3 regions of the Neobacillus sp. NPDC058068 genome follow, and region 2 is predicted to be linked to each of the others. Evidence: predicted binding sites of a transcription regulator. Region 2 holds the regulator's gene; each other region holds the start of a gene.
What was found. Region 2 encodes Rex, which represses fermentation and respiration genes when NADH is low (regulators of the CRP and FNR family bind a similar motif). Its sites were predicted from a motif close to TTGTGAAATATTTCACAA; they were not measured.
Positions count from the first base shown of each region.

Region 1 (8,138 bases), on a different contig from region 2:
TTTAAAGAATTTCCAAAGGAAAATCAACGCGAATTCAGTTTAAAGATCCTTGAGAAAATGGGCTATAACTTCAATGGAGGAAGACTGGATGAAACGGTTCATCCTTTTGCCATCGGATTAAATCCTGGTGATGTCCGCGTAACAACGAAGTATGATGAAAATGATTTCCGGACAGCCGTTTTCGGTACGATTCATGAAGGCGGCCATGCCTTATACGAACAAAATGTTTCCAAAGACTTGATTGGGACACCGCTTTGCTCGGGAACATCAACGGGGATCCATGAATCACAATCCCTTTTCTATGAAAATATCGTAGGAAGAAGCTTTTCATTTTGGCAAAACAACTATGAACTGTTAAAAACATATGCCAACGGTCAGTTCAATCAAGTGGAAATCGAAGATTTTTACCGGGCGATTAATGAATCCAAGCCATCCTTCATTCGTATTGAGGCAGATGAATTAACCTACCCGCTCCACGTAATAATTCGCTATGAAATTGAAAAAAGGTTATTTAATGATGAAATCGAAGTCAAGGACCTTCCAGAGATTTGGAATAATATGTATGAGGAGTACTTAGGAATTCGTCCTGATAACGACGCACAGGGTGTACTCCAAGATGTCCATTGGGCTGGCGGCAGTTTTGGCTATTTCCCATCGTATGCCTTAGGTTATATGTATGCAGCTCAATTTAAGCATAAAATGCTTGAGGAGCTCCCAAATTTTGATCAATTATTAGCGGAAGGGGATTTCCTTCCAATCAAGGAATGGCTGACGGAGAAAATCCATCGTTTTGGAAAAATGAAAAAGCCGCTGGAAATATTAAACGATGTTACAGGTGAAGGCTTAAATGCAAAATATTTAATTGATTATCTTTATGAGAAATACGGAAAGGTTTATCAGTTGAATTGAAGAAAACCATTCCCATCGTTCTAATCGCCGTAAGTGCAGCGTTATGGGGAATCATCGCTATTTTTGTTAGAAAATTAACAAGCCTTGGATTTACTCCGATGGAAATAGTTGCTGTCAGAGTAGTGACAGCAGCTGTTTTACTAGCGTTAATTGGAATCGTAAAATACCGAGACCATTTGAAAATAAGCTTTACTGATGTACCGCTATTTATTGGTACAGGGATCTGCAGTATTGTTTTATTTAACTGGTGCTATTTTTCAGCAATTAATCAAATGAATTTATCGATTGCCGTGATATTATTGTATACTGCTCCGGCGTTCGTCACCGTTTTATCCTATTTTTTTCTAAAGGAAAAAATGGATTCGGTCAAACTTATTTCGGTGTCTGGAACCATTCTAGGCTGCGTATTGATTGCCGGGCTTAGTGTGACAGATGCTGCTACAATCAGCGCCGCAGGTCTTCTAACAGGGCTTGGTGCTGGTTTCGGCTACGCACTGTATAGTATTTTTGGTAAATTTGCTTTAAAAAAATATTCGCCATTTACGGTTACACTCTACACGTTTATTGTAGCGGCTATTACCTTACTTCCGATTACAGGGCTGTGGAAGAAGGGGAGTGTGCTTGCCTCAGGAGACGTTCTCCTATATGGAATTGGCCTCGGGTTGTTTCCAACAGTCATTGCATACTTATGTTATACAAAAGGGCTAGAGAAGATAGAAAGCAGTAAAGCAGCTATCATTGCCACGGTCGAACCAGTCATCGCGACGCTATTAAGTGTTTTACTCTATGGCGAGGGTTTTGGGTTGATCCAAGGGATTGGCTCAACAATCATCCTATTATCTGTCTTACTGATTAATCTTCCAAAAGGGTCTTTTGGTAAAATACAAAAAGAAAAGGCTTCAATCGACTTTGATTGAAGCCTTTTCTTTAGCCGATGTGAAAGTATAACTTTCCCATCAGGCATAAGTGCAACTACGCCTCATGAACCGCCTAACGGCTCGCCAATCGGCGAGTTTTCTTTATCAGGTCACCATTTACTCCAAGTCTGGAATCCTTTCGAGCCTGGTGGTGCGTCTTGGATAATATCGATAAATGGTATCGTGTATGCGAAAAGAATGAGAGCTGCCGCAATGCCGAGCCATAATTTCCAGTTTTCAAACACCATTGGTGCTTTTTCTTCAAGGTTTTCAGCTTCAGCAACTGGGAATTCCTCTTCCCCTTTTGGAGCAAAGAACGCTAGATTTACAAAGATGATTAACACGAGAATAATACCAAGGAATAAAATCGTACCGCCAACTGCTTGAGCGATTTGGTAAGGAATCCATTCAGCCGCTTGCTCGGAACCGCCGTAAGTGGAGAAAGCAGAACGTCTTGGTCCTCCCAGAAGTCCTTGGAAATGCATCGCCCCTGACATGAAGGCCATACCAATGAACCAAACCCATGCCTGAATAATCGCTAATTTATTCATTGCTTTTGTTAATTTTCTTCCCGTTAAATGCGGAACCAACCAGTATGAAATCCCAAAGAATGTTAACACAACAGATGTTGCTGCTGTTAAATGGAAGTGACCAGTAACCCAAATCGTGTTATGCACGACTTGGTCCATTTGGTTGGAAGCATTGATAATTCCACCTGCACCGGCAGGAATAAATGCAGCCATCCCAATGAAAGGAACGATAAAGCGAGCATCGCCCCATGGAAGTACCTTAAACCAGCCAAACAAACCTGTTGCGCCCTTGCTGCGTCCGTATCTCTCAAAGGTTGCGAATAAAGAGAACGCCGTCATTAATGATGGGATTATAACCATAAAAGTTAGGATTACCTGGAGGAACTTCCAAGCTGGGTCAATTCCCGGCTCTGTTAATTGGTGGTGGAAACCAACCGGAATCGAGAAGAGCAGGAATAGAATAAACGATAAACGTGCAAGTGAATCTGAGAAAATTTTTCCGCCAATAATTTTAGGAATAATCGCATACCAACACATGTAGGCTGGCAGTAACCAGAAATAAACTAATGGGTGACCAAAATACCAGAACAATGTACGGCTGACTAAAACATTAACTGTAGGAACTAAACCAAGTGACCAAGGCAGCAATTGGAATAAAACAGTAGCGGCTACACCCAATGTTGCGATAATCCACATAACGGTATTTATTACAGCCATAAAGCTTAATAATGGACTAGGTTTTCCTGGATTGTTCCTGCGCCATCTAGCGTATGTCATGATTTGAGCAGCACCGTCAATCCAACTTCCGACAATCACAAAGGTTAAGCCTAAGTAGAAAATCCAATGGGCTTTAAGCGGTGCATAAAAAGTATATAGAACGGATGCTTCTTTAAGTAAGACCATAGTAGCGGCCATTAATGTACCAACTAACATGACCCAGAAGCCAATCCAGCCAGATCGTCGAGCGGCATTCGAATGCCCGCCTGTTGTTCTGCTCACTGCAGCATATTGAAATCCCATAATAAAGAAAGTAGTTAAAACAAGACCCATTAAGACACCATGTACTGTTAAGATTTGATAATAATCAATTCCCCATGGCAGTTCCCATTTGCCTGATCGGACAAGAGTTTGCAGGAGACCCATTAATCCGCCAAGAGCAAGCGCCGAAAAGGCAACAAAAAAGTGTGCCATAGAAAGCTTCGCATCACGAGGATCAACTTTTACTTTTGCAGCTGTAGAAGTAACCATTATTTTACCACCTCAATCTTTGAGTACATTAAATGGTGTCCAGCACCACAGTATTCGTTACAAACAATTAAATATTCGCCTGCTTTGTTAAATGTTGTTGTATATTCACTGATGTATCCAGGCTCAAGCATCATGTTAATATTTGTTCCGGCTACTTCAAAACCGTGAATAACATCCTTTGTTGTAGCAATAACTTTTACCTTTGCCCCTAGAGGGACTTCTACTTGTGCTGGGCTATAAGAGAAAGCAGATGCGACAAAGACTAATTCATATTCCCAAGCTTTGCCATCCACTTTATGTAGGCCTGGTTCATTAAATGGTTTTTCCTGACCGACCGTTTCCGGATTAACCGTTGTTAGACAGCTTGGCGGCTTGTTGCCAAGATAGAAGGCACTAACACCAATGACTGTCAAAAAAATGACCAGGCAGCTAGTCCCGAAAATCAGCCAGATTTTTTCTAATTTATGCATGTGCATATTTGTTCCCCCCTTAAAAGTTAAAAACGATCTACAAATAGGTAATAAACACTTACCCATGTGACAATGATAAAGATTCCCAAAAAGAAAACGGATGCTAATGTCCCTTTGAGTGAGGAGCGATCTTCAATCTCTGTTTTTTGTTTTGTATTCAGTTCAGTTTTTTCCATCCCCAAGACTCCCTTCTGAAAATTGAAAATTAATTAAATGAGTTCTCTTTCATCATACAAAACAATCGTGAAAGTAAAATACTAAATTTGTAAGTTCACAAATTGTTCATTCCTTAGGTATTTACTATGGTAATGATAAAAACTTGATATAACAGTGATTTATATCACAATTACCATTGGTTAAATGTGAATAAAGTGTGAACGATCACACCTAACCTGTGATAAAAGTAATTGATAAATACTTCACATACTTCGAATTCCTGTTTTTTTGAAGGATAGTCACATTTCGAAATATTAAAAATATGATAAAAATAAATGTCATATATACCTTTAGAAATGAGTGTGTTTTTAGTGGAGAAGTATTATTGTGAAAAATGCCGGCTCCTTTACAATGAAGCGGAAATCTGTAAAATTTGCGGGCTAATAGCAGGAAATAAAATAAAAATCGAGGTTCAAAAACAATCAGAAAAATAATCAGATGAGCCTTTGAAAATCTATTGGAAAAGATTGTGTAATGATGTGATGTAAATTCCGCGCTATAATTTAAGTGCACAACAACAACAACCTTCAAAACGTTTGCTTCCCTTTTATGGGGAGCTTTTTTTGTTTATTAAGCCTTATGAATAATTATTGGATTATTGGTAAAAATACCCTTACGAATGTTGAAGGAGTATGATGATGCCGACGATTCTTTCAGTTGCAGAGGTAATTCCTCCCTATGAAATTAACCAAGATCAAGCGTCCCAATTTTCTAGAGAGCTTTTTGCTGAATCATTTAAAGATATTGAGAGACTATTGAAAGCCTTCCAAAATGGACAGATTGAAAAAAGACATTTTGTGAAAGGTTTAGAATGGTTTAAAGAAAATCATTCTTTTGAAGAGAAGAACCACGCTTACATAGAGTCTGCTGTCGCACTTGGAAAAGAGGCGATTGTCAATTGCTTAAACAATCAAGACTTTCTTAAGGTGCCTATTCCTTATGAAGAGGTCGAGGCCATTTTTTTCATATCAACAAGCGGTATCTCAACACCAAGTATTGAAGCGCGAATTATGAATCAATTGCCTTTCAGTCCACATACGAAAAGGATACCGATTTGGGGGCTTGGCTGTGCAGGAGGGGCAGCCGGTTTATCAAGGGCTTACGAATATTGCATAGCCTACCCTAAGGCCAAAGTCCTTGTCCTGTCGGTCGAACTCTGCAGCCTGACGTTTCAGAAGAATGACCTTTCGAAAAGTAATTTGATTGGAACTTCTCTGTTTGCTGATGGGGTTGCCTGCGCCTTAGTTTGCGGCGATGCTGTGAACAATAATGATATTAGAAAGAAGGCGTCGTCACCCTCCATCATCGCCACCCAATCGACCCTCATGCCTAACTCTTTGGATGTAATGGGCTGGGAATTAAGAAATACAGGATTATTTGTCCTTTTCTCTCGTGACATTCCCCAAATTGTCGAAGGCTGGCTTAAGCCGAATGTTAAAGGTTTTTTAGATGAACATGGAATCGAAATTGAACAAATCGACTGCTTTATTGCCCATCCAGGCGGAAAAAAAGTCATCGATGCTTATGTAAAGGCGTTAGATATCCCGGCTTCGATGACAGAGGTATCACTTGAGGTGTTAAAACAGTTTGGAAATATGTCCTCGGCCACTATTCTTTATGTACTGCGGAGATATATGGAGATGGACATTCCTAAAGAGGCAATTGGACTTGGAACCGCTCTTGGTCCGGGGTTTAGCTCTGAATTACTCCTTATGAGGTGGATGTAAATGAATAATCTGGTTCCATTTGTTATCTTAATTGTTTTCATCTCATTTCAGCGTGTTGTGGAACTTTTTATCGCCAGAAACAATGAAAAATGGATGAAGCGGCAGGGAGCCATAGAATTTGGTAACAAGCACTATAAGTATATGGTCTTCATGCACCTGCTCTTTTTCGTCGCATTATCTACAGAAAAGATTTTATTAAATCGCGGGCTATCACCGGTCTGGCCAATATTTTTAACTGTTTTTATCCTTGCGCAGTTCTTGAGAGGCTGGGCCATTTCTTCACTAGGAAAGTATTGGAATACGAAAATTCTTGTCTTAAAGCATGCGCAGGTAGTCAGAAAAGGGCCATACCGCTTTTTAAAGCACCCTAATTATTTTGTTGTCACGACGGAGCTGCTTATCGTACCCTTGCTGTTTAATGCCTTCTATACGGCACTGCTGTTTACAATTCTAAACTTCATGATCCTATCAATCCGGATACCTGAGGAAGAAAAAGCGCTTAGAATGTTAACGGAATATGACGAAGTTTTTCATGACTGTCATCGGTTTATCCCAAAGATTGTTAAATAAAAGTGACAGTTTCCTTCATGATATTGAAAATGATTATCAGCTGTGCTAAAATTTTGTTAACAATGAAAATCATTCTCAGACAGACTGATAAGGAAGGTGTTACATATGGCGTTTGCGTTTGTTGGCGGAACGATTATTATCTATGCATTTGTCATGAAGCACGTCTTAAAAAACGTTACCCAATAACGATTAAACTATTTAAGTGGCCAAGGTTCTTCACCTTGGCCTTTTTGCTATTAAAAATAAAAGCTCTGTCATGATAGGAAAAGTTCGAATTATCGTATAAAATAAAAATTATTACTACGTTGTTAAGGGGAATAAATAAAAATGGTGCAAACAGCCAATCAGAATGAAACGATAAAAACACTAAAACATAAAATTGTTTCGATATATGACTATTTAATCAAGCATCAAGATAGCGAGCAGGCTGAAAAGGTAAAACAGCTGGCAAAAAAGTTAGACAATAAAGAATTCCTGATTGCATTCTGCGGTCATTTTTCCGCGGGAAAATCGACAATGATTAATCAAGTGGTTGGTGAAAATTTACTGCCATCCAGTCCGATTCCAACTAGTGCAAACCTAGTGAAAGTAAAATCCGGTGAGGATTACGCGAAAGTGTTTTTTAAACATGAAAAGCCAAGGCTCTATCTGGCACCCTATGATTATGAATTAGTCAAAAATTATTGCAAGGACGGGGACCAAATAGAGGAAGTAGAGATTAGCCATAGCGATTCCCGTTTACCGGCTAATACGGTCATTATGGATACACCGGGTATTGATTCTGCCGATGATGCCCACCGTATCGCAACGGAATCAGCCATCCATCTCGCTGATTTGATCTTTTATGTAATGGACTATAACCACGTCCAAGCAGAGTTGAATTTTCTATTTACAAAAGAATTGACCGAGGCGGGGAAAGAAGTTTATTTGGTTATCAATCAAATCGATAAACATAAGGATGAGGAATTAAGTTTTTCTGACTTTCAAACCAGTGTTGTCGATTCGTTTGCCTCATGGGGGGTAAAGCCGGCAAGGATTTTTTATACTTCATTAAAGCATAAAGACCACCCACTGAATGAAATTAGTGAACTTCAAGGATTTATTGCGGAAAAGTTAGCTGCTAAAGATGAATTGTTAATTCCGTCCATTTATTCTTCTTTAAGAAAAATCACCCAAGACCATCTTAACGAGGAAAATAAACAGGAAGAAGAAAAGCTGGGTCCGATCCTTGAACTTCTAAATGAATTAACAGAGCAAGAAAAAGAAGCATTATCAATCAACTATCAAAATATCATCGCCAGTCTTCAGGTAATAAACGAAGGAACCGCAGGAAAAGAAAAGGATTTTGATGCTGAAATTTCTCTAATCATGAAAAATGCCTATCTCCTGCCGTTTCAGACACGAGCATTAGCAGAAAGCTTTTTGGAAAGCAGCCAGCCTGAATTTAAAACCGGCTTCCTGTTTACCAAACAAAAAACCCAAGAAGAGAAGAAAAAGCGCTTAGACAGTTTTTATCAAGATCTGCTTGAAAAAACAAGGACACAGCTTGAG
Region 1 covers NZ_JBHVSI010000024.1:73,550-81,687, forward strand. Annotated here, with positions in the region: gene ACFVSW_RS23460 (carboxypeptidase M32) at 1-909, shown strand, start outside; gene ACFVSW_RS23465 (DMT family transporter) at 906-1,826, shown strand; gene ACFVSW_RS23470 (b(o/a)3-type cytochrome-c oxidase subunit 1) at 1,937-3,604, opposite strand; gene ACFVSW_RS23475 (cytochrome c oxidase subunit II) at 3,604-4,080, opposite strand; gene ACFVSW_RS23480 (cytochrome c oxidase subunit 2A) at 4,101-4,250, opposite strand; gene ACFVSW_RS23485 (type III polyketide synthase) at 4,929-6,017, shown strand; gene ACFVSW_RS23490 (isoprenylcysteine carboxyl methyltransferase family protein) at 6,018-6,587, shown strand; gene ACFVSW_RS23495 (dynamin family protein) at 6,915-8,138, shown strand, end outside.
Region 1: a site for Rex is predicted at 4,482-4,499, ahead of ACFVSW_RS23480 (cytochrome c oxidase subunit 2A). Genes of this name have one in related genera too.

Region 2 (8,138 bases):
AATCGCTTTCTGCCATACATATCCGATAGTTTACCGAAAATCGGCATCCCTGCCATTTCCGCCACCATATAAGCCGAAATCACCCAGACAAATTTTTCGAGCCCGCCCAGGTCACCGACAATCGTCCCCATCGCCGTAACGACTATCGTATTATCCATTGAGGCCATCAAAATCGCCAATAGTAATCCTGCAACAACCAATCCTAACTTACTTTCCTTTGTGACCATCCCATTCTCCTTTAAAGTTGTGTCTTTGTTTTTATTATTGCTGAAGGGTCATGCGTTAACTCATTGGTATACTCGACCAACCCTATTTGGCAGCCGGGGCCAATTTTGACCATTTTGCCGCGAACGGTATCTGCCTTTGTATTTTCAAGGTAGATGTCGTCCCCTTCAATTACTTTAGCAGTAAGGAATCCCGTCTCTTTTCCAAACGAAAGCAGTGAATTCTTCTTCCTTTTCACCGTGATTTTCCCGCCGCCAATTTCCTCAGCACGACTCTCCCCAAATCTTAATGAAACTTTAATCGTTTCGGCGGTTAAAAGTCCTGTGATTTCAAAACCGCCGCTAGAATCGAACGTCTCATATTCCACATCGCCATTAACCGCAATACTCCCTTTAATGGTCGCATCATCTCCACTAAGTCTTTCGCCGACTTCGAGCAATCCGAGAATCTTCATTTTTTTCAAAAGGGCATGGCCGCCAACCTTCATCGTCCCCATGACAAGTGTTTGGTCAGCCTCCATATTCCCTTTAAATTCTGCCTCACCAATAATTTTCACGGAGCCAACAGTAGCATTTTCGACCGCTTCACTTGTTCCGTAAACATGGAAATCGGAACAATCAACATCATTTACAATTGTCCCTTCTCCTCTAATGCTGACTTTATCGTAATGGCCCCCAGGATAGCTTCCCGATCCATTAATAATTAGATTTTCGCTTTTTCCCATTACCTTCTCCTCCTCTTAAACCTTTTTTGACTCACCAACTACGGCATTTCTATCCTGTGAATATTCTTCCGTGTATTCAACTGCGCCAATTTGACAATTAGGTCCAATCTTTACCTGATTGCCGCGGACCACTTTTGCGATCGTATTTTCAAGTTCAATAATGTCCCCTTCAATTAAGTCCGTTTCCAGTTGCGTTTTAAAAAAGGGCTTGAATAACGTGCCGATGAACGACCCTTTATGTTGTTTTACGGTTATCGTCTGTCCGCCAATTTCTTTCGCCTTACATTCTCCGTATATCTCAACATCAACTTGATCAGCATTTAACAGGCCGCCAATCGTAAAGCGATATTTTCCTTTAAAAATTTCAGCTTCACAATCTTCACCCACCGATAAAATCCCATGACAGTTTATTTCCTCACTTTTAACTTTGCCGCCAACAGAGGCTTTGCCTGAAACATAGAGATGTTTCGCATACAGGTTTTTCTCAATTTTTGCTGTTCCTTCCACCGTAACCTGTTGGCTATCGATCGTTCCTTTAAAACTCGCATTTCCACTTATTTTAGCTGTATTTGCTTTCACATCGCCTTTGACCGTACCTGAACCATTGCATTCAAAGTCACTACACTCTAAATCACTGTTAACCGTTCCATGTCCATTCAATGTAACAAGCTGGAATTTCCCGCCATTAGATGCCCCAACCCCATTAATGACCAAATCTCCTCTATTCTTTAATTCCATTGCCATTCTCCTTTATAATAATTTCGACTTAATCTCTTCCATACAAGTCATTAGTGACAGTGACACTACCATTTTCGTTCCCGGTTCAAAATGAACGGCTTCTGCATTAATTAATAATAGGCACGAAGATACCCCAAGCTTTCGGGCAATCACCAATTCACAGCTTTTTTGTTTGATAAGTGGCGCATTATCCTTTAATACTTGTAAGACCATTTTCCCCTCATCCAAATTAATTTCACCCGACTGAAGCAGCTTTTCTAACACATATACTTCAAGAATTCTTGGAAAATGAAATGTAAGACCGCTCTTATCATTCTCTAGGTAAAAATTCATCACTGCAGCAGAAACAATGTTACGTTTGATTAAATCATCCTTTTCCAATTGCAAATCACTAATATTCGGCGAAAACATATCGGCCAGTTCATCTAACGAAAGATTTTCCTTCATCGTTTGGATTTTATCGATTCTATCTAAAATCTTTTCTTTTGGAAAAAAGGTTTCCTGACCGGTAAATGTCGATTTTCGAATAAACCATTCTTCAGGAATCAAATCCTTCCGCTTCCACCGATACAGCTGTCCGTACGAAATCCCTGCTAGATCTAATAAATCCTTCTTAGAAATTAACTCCTCGCTCATGTTGAAAACCCCTTTCTGTTTTATAATGTAACATAACACTGTTACGCATGTAAAGCGGGAAAAATAAAAAAGGGCTTTCCACAAGTTTATGCTCGTGAAAAACCCTTAAACATATTATTCTTCTAGCTCTGCGGTCGGATAGTGCTTTAAAAAGTAAATTAATGATTGCAGCTCTACTGCTAAATCGATATGGTGGACCCGAATGGAAGGAGGAACATTTAACCGTGCTGGCGTAAAATTTAATATCCCTTTCACATCAGCCTTCACAAGTCGATCGGTAATCTGCTGAGCGACCTGCGCGGGAACGGTTAGAATCGCTACCGATATATTTTCATTGGCTAGGACGTTCTCCAATTCATCAAGATGGTAGACCGGTACCTCACGAATCTTCGTTCCCATTTTATTCGGATCGACATCAAAGGCAAATTCTATTTTTGTGTTATTGTTTTTTAAAAAATTATAGTTTAAAAAGGCAGTACCAAGATTACCGACCCCAATTAAGGCCACCTTTGTTAGTTCATCTTGATCTAAGGTTTTGCGGAAGAAGGTTAATAAATAATTGACGTTATAACCGTAGCCCTTTTTGCCTAAGGCACCAAAATAGGAAAAATCCCTGCGAATGGTTGCCGAGTCCACTTTCACTGCTTCGCTCAGTTCTGCTGAAGAAACCCTTTGTTTACCGGAAGAATGAAGGTTTTTTAAAAATCGATAGTAGAGGGGCAGCCGTTTTGCTGTCGCCTGTGGTATTTTCATTGTTTCATTACCCATAATCTCCCACACCCCTTGAATGATTTAGTTAAATTTCATCGGTTCGTTTATAATCCCCGTTTTTACCGCCCGTTTTCTCGACTAAATAGGTCGGTCCGATGACCATCCCTTTGTCCACTGCTTTACACATATCATAAACGGTTAAGGCACAAGCTGCGGCTGCTGTTAACGCTTCCATTTCCACACCTGTGTTCCCTTTTGTTTTGACTGCTGCCGCAATTTGCAGGTGATAGTTCTCTTTCTGATCCGCTTCCCATGAGAAAGAAATGTTCACTCCTGTTAGCGGAATCGGGTGACACATTGGAATCAGATCCCATGTTTTTTTGGCCGCCATAACAGCTGCTACCTGGGCCACAGCTAACACATCGCCCTTTTTCATTTCATTATTGGTTATCTTTTCATAAATCTCTTTACTAACAGTTATGCTGGAATGTGCCAGAGCGGTCCGTGCAGTTTCTGGTTTATCACTTACGTCGACCATTTTCGCTCTGCCTTCCTCATTAAAATGTGTAAAATCTGCCATATAAAAAATCCTCCTCTCAAATCATACACTATTTTTCCTATTATGTGTGTGAAACTTTGAACTAGTTCAAACATTTTTTTCGTTGAAGGAAACCCGCTCTTAAAGCCCTTTATTGCCGACACTCTAGTTATACGGTACACTATTTGTATGTAAGAGGTGAATGAAAATGATTTTACTGCAGGTCAATCAACTACAAAAATATTATGGTGCTGACCTTATTTTATCGAATATTAAGCTAGAATTACAAACGCGAGACCGGGTGGCGCTTGTTGGCCGCAATGGTGCAGGCAAATCGACGCTTTTAAAGATCATTGCCGGACACTTGTCACATGATGGCGGAGATATAATCAAACCAAAAGAAGTAACCATTGGTTATTTAGCGCAAAATACCGGATTAGAATCGAATTTGTCCATTTGGGAAGAAATGTTGACTGTCTTCGAACCGCTTCAATTGATGGAAAAGTCGCTTCGCAGGCTTGAGGAACAGATGGCTGACCCCGGTGTGTTTGAAGACAATGAAAGATATGAACGTGTTCTTAAGGAATATGACCAGCTTCAGGTGAAATTTAAGGAGACTGGCGGCTATCAATACGAAGCAGATATTCGCTCCGTGCTCCATGGGTTAAGTTTCCACGAAAGCGCGCTTGCGATTTCAAGTTTAAGCGGCGGACAGAAAACCCGCCTTGCTTTAGGAAAATTACTATTAACAAAACCTGATATCTTAATTTTGGACGAGCCGACCAATCATCTCGACATCGATACTCTTTCATGGCTTGAGCAATATTTACAGAGTTACGATGGCGCCATTTTAATTGTCTCACATGACCGATATTTTTTAGATAAAGTAGTCACTCAAGTTTACGAAGTATCCCGCAAACAAATTCAAAGGTTTACGGGCAACTATAGTTCTTACCTTGACCAAAAAGCCGCCAATTATGAGCGCGATATGAAGGTTTACGAAAAACAGCAGCAGGAGGTTGCTGATCTTCAGGACTTTATCCAGCGGAACTTAGCACGGGCCTCGACGACTAAACGAGCACAAAGCCGCCGGAAAAAGCTCGAGAAGATGGAAATTATCGACCGTCCATTAGGTGGTGAAAAGTCCGCTACCTTCTCGTTTGAAATCGAGAAACAAAGCGGAAATGATGTTTTGGCAGTGGATTCGCTTGCTGTCGGTTACGGCAATGAAAAAATTTCTGAGGACATCAACTTCCGTGCCTATAAAGGGGAAAGCATTGCCCTTGTCGGACCAAACGGAATCGGCAAATCAACACTGTTAAAAACGATTATCAATCGATTGCCCGCGCTTGCCGGAACGATTCAATATGGAACAAACCTTGCGATTGGGTATTACGACCAGGAACAGGCCGAGTTAACCTCCAATAAGCGCGTGTTGAATGAGCTCTGGGATGATTATCCGCTTAAAAATGAAAAGGAAATCCGGACGGTTCTCGGTAATTTCTTATTTTCCGGCGATGATGTGCTGAAGATAGTTTCTACCTTAAGCGGCGGTGAAAAAGCCCGACTTGCCCTTGCTAAACTGATGCTTGAGAAGGCAAATGTGTTAATTTTGGACGAGCCAACTAACCATTTAGACCTTGATAGCAAAGAAGTGCTGGAGAATGCCTTAATCGATTATCCAGGCACCATTTTGTTTGTCTCACATGATCGCTATTTCATTAACCGGATCGCTACAAAGGTACTGGAACTGAGCGGGAATGGAAGCAGTGAATATCTTGGGGATTATGATTATTATCTAGAAAAAAAACTGGAGCAAAAAGAACTTGAAGCGCTTGCGCTTGAAGATTTAGCAAAAAAGGCAGCCTATTCCGCAACGCACGAGAAAAATAGTTATCAACAGGATAAGGAAAGTAAAAAGCTTGAACGGCAGCGAAAAAGAAAATTAGATGAAATCGAGCTGCGCATCGAAGTGCTTGAGGAACAAATTGGCGATTATGAGCAGCAATTATGTGCACCAGAGATTTTTCAAGACCACGAAAAAGTTTTGGAAATCAACCTAAAAAGTGAAAAAGCGAAGACAGAGCTTGAGCACTTGATGGAGGAATGGGCGGAGTTAGCGGAATAATGGTTGAAACCGGGCGGGATGTCTGGTTTCAACCATTATTTTTTTGGATATATATATGATATCTGCAAATTCTGGTGTGTTATTGACAGATTTTAATTTGAAATTGAAAATGAAAGAAACTATATCAACAAATTTTAAAGGATATCAACAATTTTTAAGAAATCCTTCGCTTTTCCACAACTTTATTCACACTTTAAACAGAATAATTTCAGGAGTTTTATAAGCTTTTCCACATTATCCACAATAAGTTGCGTTTTTATCCACATTGCCCACACAATCCACAGGCTTATCCACATTTATTACTTTTTCTATCTTTTTTTATAAAATCTTATCCACAAAGGACGTAAATAGCGTTACTGATTCGTTTATGCTGCACTCCCCCCCTTTTCGAAAAAAAAACTCTTCTTATTCAGAAGAGTTGGTTAACCATTATAGATTTCAATATCCAGTCCCGGATTTGCATTTAGGGAAAGCCCTGCTCTGATCCCTTTTTCAAACATCACACTTCCGGCAGCGGCAATCATCGCAGCATTATCGGTACACAAGGATAATGGCGGAATCACCAATTCTACCTTGTCATTATCCGCGAATGCCTTTTCTAATGCCGCCCTGAGGCCTTTATTTGCCGCAACACCGCCAGCGACTAATACTTGGTTCACACCATACTTAGCTACGGCTCTTTCCGTCTTCTTAACTAATACCTCAATCACACTTGCTTGAAAGCTGGCGGCAAGGTCCTCAGGTGCTATCACTTCGCCGCGCTGTTCGGCATTGTGGACCGTATTAATGACAGCTGACTTTAAGCCGCTGAAACTAAAATCATAAGAACCTTCCTCTAACCAAGCTCGAGGTAAATCAATTGTCGGGCTTCCCTCCTGTGCCAAACGATCAATATGCGGACCGCCTGGATACGGCATATTCAAGGTCCTTGCCACCTTGTCATACGCCTCTCCTGCTGCATCATCCCTCGTCTCGCCAATCACTTCAAAATGTCCGTGCTCTTTCATATAAACAAGCTCGGTATGCCCTCCTGAGACCACTAGAGCTATAAGAGGAAACTGCAACTCCGTTATCAGCCTGTTCGCATAAATATGCCCGGCAATATGATGAACCGGAACTAGCGGTTTGTTATGAGCAAAGGCTAACGCTTTGGCAGCATTTACCCCTATTAAAAGGGCACCAACCAATCCCGGTCCTTCTGTAACAGCTATAGCATCAAGCTCAGCAAAGGTTAACTTCGCTTGACTCAATGCTTCTTCAATGACGATTGTTATTTGTTCCACATGATGGCGTGAAGCAATTTCAGGGACTACCCCGCCAAAACGTTTATGGCTCTCAATCTGTGATGCCACTACATTAGCCGCAATTTCACGGCCATTTTTTATTATCGCGACTGCCGTTTCATCGCAGCTTGTTTCAATTCCTAATATCCACTGATCATTTTTCATAAATTCACCCACATGACTAACCCATCTTCCTGATTATCCGCATAATAATTTTTCCTAATCCCGCCATTTTGGAAGCCTAGTTTACGATAAAGGGATTGCGCTGTATGATTGGTTACCCTAACTTCGAGTGTCATGGTTCTTGCCCCCTTCACTTTGGCAACAGTCATAAGTTTCATCATTAAGGCTTCCCCAAATTTTCTTCCTCTATATTCGGGCAAAACGGCCACATTCGTTACATGTGCCTCATCAATGACAATCCACGTGCCGCAATAACCGATGATTTTGTTATTTTCCTCTAAAACGATATAGACAGCAAACTTGTTATTGTGCAATTCATTATAAAATGCCTCCCGGCTCCAAGGCATAGTAAACGAGGCATGCTCAACTTCTACTATCTGATCTATATCCTCTTCCCTCATATAACGAAACTCGTAAGAATCTGCCATTTCTCTCTTATCCTATCCATTTGAAATTTTTCCTTTTGCCTCTAGCCACTTTGCTTCCGCTTCAGCTAAACGGATATAATTCGGTACAAAGGAATGTATATCTTCTCCTTGTTTATCACTGCCTAACAATGCAAGTTCCGCCGGTCGCGGATTATGTTCCGTGATACTAGCAAAAGTAGCTTTCAACCCTAGCAGTTCCTCAATCCTTGGCCGGTGGATTTGTAAGTCATTCCCGACAAATAAAATTGGCTTGGTCGATTCAACTAATTTTGCTGCCCAGTCCACTAAAAGTATCAACTGATCCGGCTCTACCATTACAAGCTTTCCATTTTCAAATTGATACAGACCTGTATAAACTTGACCTCTTCTTGCATCAAATAAAGGAGATATATAGCCATCAAAGTATCTTCCCGTTCCTGCAGCTAAAATTTCCAGACTCGATATCCCTACAAGCGGAATATGTAATGTCCAAGCCAATGTTTTGGCAATCGTAACACCTATTCTAACTCCTGTATAGGAGCCGGGACCTTTCGCCACTACAATT
Region 2 covers NZ_JBHVSI010000018.1:1,132-9,269, reverse strand. Annotated here, with positions in the region: gene ACFVSW_RS19930 (MDR family MFS transporter) at 1-227, opposite strand, end outside; gene ACFVSW_RS19925 (cytoplasmic protein) at 239-949, opposite strand; gene ACFVSW_RS19920 (polymer-forming cytoskeletal protein) at 965-1,687, opposite strand; gene ACFVSW_RS19915 (YhbD family protein) at 1,700-2,323, opposite strand; gene ACFVSW_RS19910 (redox-sensing transcriptional repressor Rex) at 2,438-3,091, opposite strand; gene moaC (cyclic pyranopterin monophosphate synthase MoaC) at 3,120-3,614, opposite strand; gene ACFVSW_RS19900 (ABC-F family ATP-binding cassette domain-containing protein) at 3,781-5,700, shown strand; gene tsaD (tRNA (adenosine(37)-N6)-threonylcarbamoyltransferase complex transferase subunit TsaD) at 6,123-7,148, opposite strand; gene rimI (ribosomal protein S18-alanine N-acetyltransferase) at 7,145-7,594, opposite strand; gene tsaB (tRNA (adenosine(37)-N6)-threonylcarbamoyltransferase complex dimerization subunit type 1 TsaB) at 7,607-8,138, opposite strand, start outside.

Region 3 (8,138 bases), on a different contig from region 2:
TGTTGGATTTTACCAAAGCTTCTTCTATATGAAGAAAAGCGGCACACCTGGTCCAATAACTCTTCTTCCCGCTTTTTAGCAGATAACTTTTTGGAAAGTCCCCGTAATTTCTTGTTTCCAGGATTTCAAAAATGGATGCTACAGCATCCTCCACATAAAGAACATCATTAGTCCATTCCCTGTTTGCCATCCTGAGTTCCTGCTTTTGGAATTTTGAAATAATCGCCTGCTGAAACAAAAATGCCTTTGGCTGCCAGGGTCCATAGATGGCTGGTAAATAAAACATTGGGCTATTCTTCACCCGGCTCCCCACTTTATTTAAGAAATCTGTTAATTCTATCTCCCTGTTCGTGCCAAGCATTTGAATTGGCAATAGAAGGATTAATTCAATATTGTTTTGATTACGTTCCAAAAAGTGAAATATCGATTCTATTACCTTTTCTTTTCGTAAAATTGCTTCCTTGTTGAGGACATATAAATCGTATACCGAAAGAATAAAAGCCGTTTTTACATCGGCTTCCTCACGGTAATTTTCCAACTCTGCTAATGTTTGTTCGCTATAGTTTGCATTCCGGCCTATCTCAAGTCTCTTTTCCTCAAGAAAAAAATTATTTTCTATATCATCTATATGAATGCCTACAACCTCTACACCCTTATTAAGCAGTGTTTTGCAAGCATGAAAACTGACAAATTCGTAAACACCAAATATAACAGCCTTGTCCATTGAATCTTCCTCCCCAAATCTAGCCCTTATAGAATCCTATGCGGTTCATGAAGGAAATATTTCTTATTGGAGAGGAAGATATCTACAGGACTGTTTCATTACTTTTAAAGAATTTAATAAAAATTTTGCCGAGCTGTGGTTTTTTTTCAGGAAGAATAAAGGTAGGATGGATTTCTGGAGTACGAATTATTTGTTGATATAGTTTTGATTGTGCATACGATTTTCCGCCAGACAGGACATGAATAATCTTAACTGGAAAGTCAAACTCAAGGCTAACGGTATCCTCCATGCTGGATATTTTGCCTTCTAGCGCTTTTTGGTCCATTTTATATGCTGCTGTAAGTTCCCTCATCAATTTTTTATAAAAAAATTTATGCTCTTTTTCCTGTTCAATATGATGTTTTAAGGAAAGAGTCGGATTAAGAAGGATCACCGACCTAATACACCCCTCCATCTTTTCCATTAATTGTACTGCAACTAGAGCCCCCATTCCTTCAGCCAATATATGAATTTGATTATTAAGGATTTCACTTCTAATGACATACTGGTATAACCTTTGCGCAAGCTCGACAGCACTTTCGCTCCCCCAGTTTCGCCCATAAAGATTTGAGGAAAAAATGGTGTACCCTTTTTCTTTTAGTTGGTCGAGAAAGGCTAGTTTGCCTTCATTTTGTGTCCAAAAGCATTTACTCTCATCGACAAAATGCCTTTCATCTCCAATGATTAAAACCCCAAATCCTGCGGGCTTTTCTGGGTAATGAATAATATTCCATTGGGTATCCATCTGAAAATTGCGATTTTCCATAGATAAATCTCCTTTTACATAGTTCCTCAGAATATTGTATGCCATTTCATAAAAGTTGAAAGGTAGTTTGCCTATTATTTATGTATATTTGAAAAGGTCCTGCCGTTTTTTTTGAATTGTCGATAAACCGTTTATTATTTCGAAAATATATGATAATATGAGTGAAGATGTAAAATAGGTTTTGAGGTGAAAAATAGTGCGATTCTTTTGGACATTTTTCTGGACTTTTCTTTTAGTACAAATGCTTTCCTACGTAGTTAGTTCGATGACTCCGGGTGCGAAATTTGATTTTCTCCCTGGTGCTTATGTGTCTGTAGCGGTAACCATTTTGATTTTCATTGCTGCTGCTGTGATTCCAAATAAGCCAGTTGAAAATCATTAATCGGTGAACAAAAAAGGTCTTCCATACTTATGGATGACCTTTTTTCTTTGGGATGATCTTGCTTTAATACACTACTAATGCCACTTCTCCATCTTCGATTGTGATTTCTACCTTTGACTGGTCCGTTACTCTCCCAGCAATAATTTCACGAGCTAGTTTGGTTTCAATATTTCTTTGAATATACCGTTTCAAAGGTCTTGCACCATAGATTGGGTTAAAGCCATTTACAGCAATAAATTCTTTTGCATCCTCACGTATGGAAATATCAATTCGCTGAATCCTCAACCTATTTTCAAGCTCCTTCATCAGCTTTACAACAATATTTTTAATTTCGCTTAAAGACAGCGGCTTAAATAGGATGGTCTCATCAATTCGATTTAAGAATTCGGGACGGAAATGGACCCTAAGCTGACTCATCACCTTATCTCTTGTCGCTTCAGATATTTCAATCTCATTTTCGCCTCGTTCTAATAAAAAATGCGATCCAATATTGGATGTCATAATAATAACAGTATTCTTAAAGTCGACAACCCGGCCTTGTGAATCCGTTATTCGCCCATCATCAAGTGCTTGCAGAAGAATATTAAACACTTCCGGATGAGCCTTTTCGATTTCGTCCATTAATATAACCGAATAAGGTCTTCTTCTTACCGCTTCAGTCAGCTGTCCGCCTTCTTCATAGCCGACATAGCCAGGTGGTGCACCAATTAATCGTGAAACAGCATGCTTCTCCATATATTCGGACATATCAATACGAATAATCTGTTCTTCGCTGTCAAATAGCGATTCTGCCAATGCTTTCGCTAACTCCGTTTTCCCAACGCCTGTCGGTCCTAGAAATAAAAATGAACCAATCGGCCGGTTAGGATCCTTAATTCCCGCCCGTGCACGGAGGACGGCATCAGTTACCAAGCGGACGGCTTCGTTTTGACCGATAACTCGCTCATGTAGAATGGAATCTAATTTTAACAGCTTTTCTCTTTCCCCTTCGACAAGCTTAGAGAGAGGAATTCCTGTCCATCTCGATACAATATTTGAGATTTCTTCCCCGGTAACCTCCTCGCGAAGTAACCGTTCCCCCATTTTTGCATCTGCTTCCAATTCCTTAAGTTCCTTTTCCGCTAATGGAATTTGCCCATGGCGAAGTTCCGCTGCCCGGTTTAAATCATATTTGTCCTCGGCCTGAATCAGCTCTCTGCGGAGTTTTTCAAGCTTCTCCCGTTTCTCCTGAAGTTTCTGAATGCTTTGTTTCTCATTCAGCCATTTTGCCTTCATTAAATCCAGCTGCTCTTTTAAATCAGCTAGTTCCTTTAACAGAACCTCAAGCCTCAGTTTACTTCCTTCATCGCTTTCTTTTCTTAACGCAGCTTCTTCAATTTCAAGCTGCATCACCCTGCGAGTCACTTCATCCAATTCAGTCGGCATGGAATCAATTTCGGTACGAATCAGAGCACAGGCTTCGTCAACAAGATCAATAGCTTTATCAGGTAAAAATCGATCAGTAATATAACGGTTTGAAAGTGTTGCTGCGGCAACCAAGGCATGATCATGAATTTTTACCCCATGATATACCTCATACCGTTCCTTTAGGCCGCGCAAAATGGAAATGGTGTCTTCAACATTCGGTTCTTGGACAAGTACCTGCTGAAACCTCCGCTCAAGTGCCGGGTCTTTTTCAATATATTTTCGATGCTCATCAAGTGTTGTTGCCCCGATACAATGAAGCTCCCCGCGGGCTAGCATTGGTTTTAACATATTGCCGGCATCCATGGCTCCTTCGGTCTTACCAGCCCCAACAATCGTATGAATTTCATCGATGAACAGCAATATTTGCCCTTCACTTTTTTTGATTTCATTTAGGACTGCTTTCAGTCTTTCTTCAAACTCTCCCCTAAATTTCGCGCCGGCAATAAGCGAGCTCATATCAAGTGAAAAAATCGTTTTATCCTTCAAACCTTCAGGAACATCCTTTCTGACAATCCGCTCAGCAAGACCTTCTACAATCGCTGTTTTCCCTACTCCAGGTTCACCAATTAGGACAGGGTTGTTCTTTGTCTTCCGCGATAAAATCCGAATAACATTGCGGATTTCTGTGTCCCTTCCAATGACCGGATCCATTTTTCCGGCCTTTACCTCGGCAACGAGGTCCCTGCCGTATTTTTTTAGAGCATCATATCCAGCTTCCGGATTTTGTGATGTCACTCGTTGATTCCCCCTTATTTCCTTTATCGCTTTTAATATTTCTTCCGCTGTTTTCCCAAAGAACTTAACAATCTTCCTCATCTCAGTATCGTTTGCAAACGAAGCAGCCAAGAGGAAATGCTCAACAGAGATAAACTCATCGGAAAACTTTGACGCAAATTCCTCAGCACTTACCAGCAATTTTTGCAGCTTAGCCGTGATATAAAGTTTCCCTTGCTGGGCTCCGCCTCCTGTAACTTGAGGTTTTTTAGTCAATGAAACCTGAAGGCTGTTTTTTATTTTTTCGGCAGGCAATCCAACCCTTTCAAGAATGGCAGCAATAAGGCTGTCCTCTTGCTCCATTAACGCCAAAAGTAAGTGAGGTTCATCAACCTCCTGATGACTATTTTTCACTGCTAATGACTGTGCGTCCATTAATCCTTTCTGTAATCGTTCAGTCATTCGATTTAAGTCCATTGTCTCCCACTCCTCATTTGACCATTTCTGACCTATTATATTTATTATAAAACAATCCAATATTGAAGTAAAATTTTGTAACAGAAAAAGCCACCCGCTTGGATGACTTTATCCGTTCATATATTTTAAGGCTTTCTTTGGTATGTCCAAACCCGGTTATGATTCGAGGTCTCAGGAAATGCATCTCCTGCTTTAAGCTTTATCTGTTTGGGATGGAGTACATTGCTTCCAGTTTCACCCTCTTCAATGTAAATTCCGTTATTCGGTGCTTTTTTCCCAGATTTAAACTGGCGGTTTTGGCCCATTTTTTTCCCTCCTTTTCATCTACTCTTTATTATCTCCTTTTCTAGTGTTGTCATTATAGGAATTTCTTTCAAATTTCAACAAACATCGACGTTATTTCCTGAGAAATATTTAAAATGTCGTTTTACTTTTGACGATTATATGAACTTATTCCACATTAATTGCTAAATATTCCTGGTTAACAATATAATAATAGTAATATCCTGTAAAATAAAATCATGACTGTCATTATTTTAAAAATCAAATTTGCGATTTATTTCGCACCTTTAAAGGTGGTTATGAGCATGCAGTCAGTTAAAGAATTACCCGTAACATTTTCCCATCTATTTGATACGGTGCACCATGTAAGAAAAATTAAAAAAGGCACGTTTCTTTTTCAGGAAGGTTCTATTGCCGATGAATTGTATATAGTCCAAAGCGGGATACTTCAAATCAGTAAAATTATTCCTGACGGAAGAGAGCTCACATTAAGAATGTGCTCTAGCGGTGAATTTGTCGGTGAATTAAATTTATTCTCCCCTGCTTCCAGATATTTATTAAGCGCACGGGTTGTTGAAAGTGGTGAAGTGGCCGTCATTATGAAGGACGTTCTGGAAGAAAAACTTTCGCAAGACCTTCAGCTTTCCTTTGAATTCATAAAATGGATGAGTTTGCAATACCGTAAAACACAAACCAAATTTCGTGACTTAGTTCTTCACGGCAAAAAAGGCGCTTTGTATTCAACGCTGATTCGGATCACCAATAGCTATGGTATTAAAACGAATAAAGGGATTTTGATTGGATTACCATTAACCAATCAAGAATTGGCTAATTTCTGCGGCACCTCCCGTGAGGTAGTCAATCGCTTACTAAGCGACTTAAGAAAAACAGGCGTTATTTCGATAGATAAGGGCACGATTACTATTCATGATCTAGGGTATTTAAAAAGGGAAATTGATTGCGAGGATTGTCCAACAGAAATATGTAAAGTTGATTAGCAGAAGAATAAAAAATCGGTCGAGTGACGACCGATTTTTTATTTTTGTAAAATTATTTGGATAGCAATGATGATGAAGAACAGACATGAGTTTATGATTTCGTATATGCCAATTTGCTTTGGAGATAGCTTCTTTCCGTAAAAAAGTATCGCCCTTAGTAGACTCGGAATATAGGCGAGTGCTACAATCCAAAAACCACCTATGATCAAGACAAGCACGAGCAGGAAATGATATGCCCATGAAACCCATTTGAACTTCGTATTCTTCTTTTCCCTGATCATTGATTTTACATAAAAGGTACAGCCAATAAAAAATAGCACAGATGTAATGAAGGTGAAAATAATCGCCGTCACGGTCACTTCGCCCTGGGATAAATAACTGCTTGCCAGTCCCGCAATCGAAAAAGCGAAGATAGCACTAATATCATTCATAAAGGCACGGTCTTGATTTTTTGAAGTATAGTAAGCATTTATCATAAAAAACGGCATCATTAAAAGTCCAAAATAAACAATACTTGGTCTTACAACTAATGGAATGGCTAAAAGCAATAATGCCGGTACCATATAAATAAGTGTCCACTTTGTATAAAACGAGATTTTTTTCTTTTTAAATAAGAGGAGCATCGGGTAGGTTGCTAAGTACAAAAAGAGCCAGCCGATAAAAAACGGGATATGCTGCCATAAAAAGCCCCCATTGATGACCCCAAGCCAAAAAGGGATGATCAGCATTGCCCACGCACCATGTTGTTTTGGTAAAAATAACTTCATCTTCGTCACTCCTTATTCCTAACTGCCTCTAATATAAGGCAGCGAAGCAGAAAAAAAAGTGAAACATATCACATAATGACACCTACAATTGTGAAGAAATTTCATCACTTTCTAGTAGACATCTAGAAAATTCTCATAATCCCCCTTTTATTTGGAAAGAATAACCTTGATTATTGAAAAGGGGATCCAAGTGATGAATTTTTTTAAGCATAAAAAAAATAGCGGATACCGTTTTCCAAGCCAGCAAATAACGGAAACACTATCTAAATTACCAAACATACCAATCAATCTGGATTTGAATGAAAATATTCGAATCTTAAAATCAGCCTATACCGATTGCTCCGATGTCATATTTCGTGATTTTACCATCGGTGCTCGGACAAACGCTGCTCTCATTTATATCGATGGTCTTTCAAATACTCAGGAAATTGATCAACATGTACTCATGCCGCTCATACAGTTGGAAAGCTTTGATTCAGAAACATCGATTGAAAATGTAAGTAAGAAATTAGCTGTTTCTGATGTAAAGGAAATCTACACCATTACAGATGTCTTTAAACAAATTTCAATTGGAAACCCAGTGATTCTGATTAACAAAAAAATAAACGGAATTTCTTTAGGTTTACCAAAGTGGGATAAACGAGGAATCGAGGATCCGGTGGCCGAATCCGTTGTTCGTGGTCCTAGGGAAGGGTTTGTTGAAACATTAAGAGTAAATACTTCCCTTTTACGAAGAAAAATTCGCCATCCCGCCTTAAAAATGAAACAACTGACAATCGGTAAGTTCACAGAAACGCAAGTACTCATTGCTTATATTGAAGGGATTGCAAGTACCACATTAATCAAAGAGGTAACAAATCGGTTAGAACGAATTGAAATCGATGGTATTTTGGAAAGCGGATATATTGAAGAAATGATTGAGGATGACCCTTTTTCACCTTTCCCGCAAGTATTATCAACAGAACGGCCGGATGTTGCGGCCTCTAGCCTTTTAGAAGGACGGGTTGTCATATTGATTGACGGAACTCCCTCCACTCTTATTGCCCCATGTACGTTCGCAAGTTTGTTACAAGCACCAGAAGATTACTACAATCGATTTTTAATAAGTACATTCATCCGTTGGCTGCGTTATTTATTCTTATTTATCGCATTGCTTGCTCCATCAGCTTATGTTGCAATTCTTACGTATCACCAAGAAATGGTCCCAGCATCTCTCCTCTTAAACATTGCACAAAGCCGTGAACAAGTCCCATTCCCGGCATTGATTGAAGCATTCATGATGGAAATCACATTCGAGGCATTGCGCGAAGCGGGTGTAAGACTGCCGAAACAAGTAGGTGCTGCAGTTAGTATCGTTGGCGCACTTGTCATCGGACAAGCCGCCGCCGCGGCTGGTCTTGTTTCATCAGCGATGGTAATGGTGGTGGCGATTACAGGTGTAGCCTCGTTTTTACTACCAAGATATGCTGCAGGAATATCGATTCGGATGCTGCGCTTTCCGATCATGATATTATCCGGAATA
Region 3 covers NZ_JBHVSI010000002.1:289,497-297,634, forward strand. Annotated here, with positions in the region: gene ACFVSW_RS03700 (hypothetical protein) at 1-724, opposite strand, end outside; gene ACFVSW_RS03705 (hydrolase) at 807-1,529, opposite strand; gene ACFVSW_RS03710 (DUF2929 family protein) at 1,726-1,911, shown strand; gene clpB (ATP-dependent chaperone ClpB) at 1,975-4,569, opposite strand; gene ACFVSW_RS03720 (YjzC family protein) at 4,695-4,874, opposite strand; gene ACFVSW_RS03725 (Crp/Fnr family transcriptional regulator) at 5,157-5,849, shown strand; gene ACFVSW_RS03730 (YwiC-like family protein) at 5,888-6,616, opposite strand; gene ACFVSW_RS03735 (spore germination protein) at 6,810-8,138, shown strand, end outside.
Region 3: a site for Rex is predicted at 6,673-6,690, ahead of ACFVSW_RS03730 (YwiC-like family protein). Genes of this name have one in related genera too.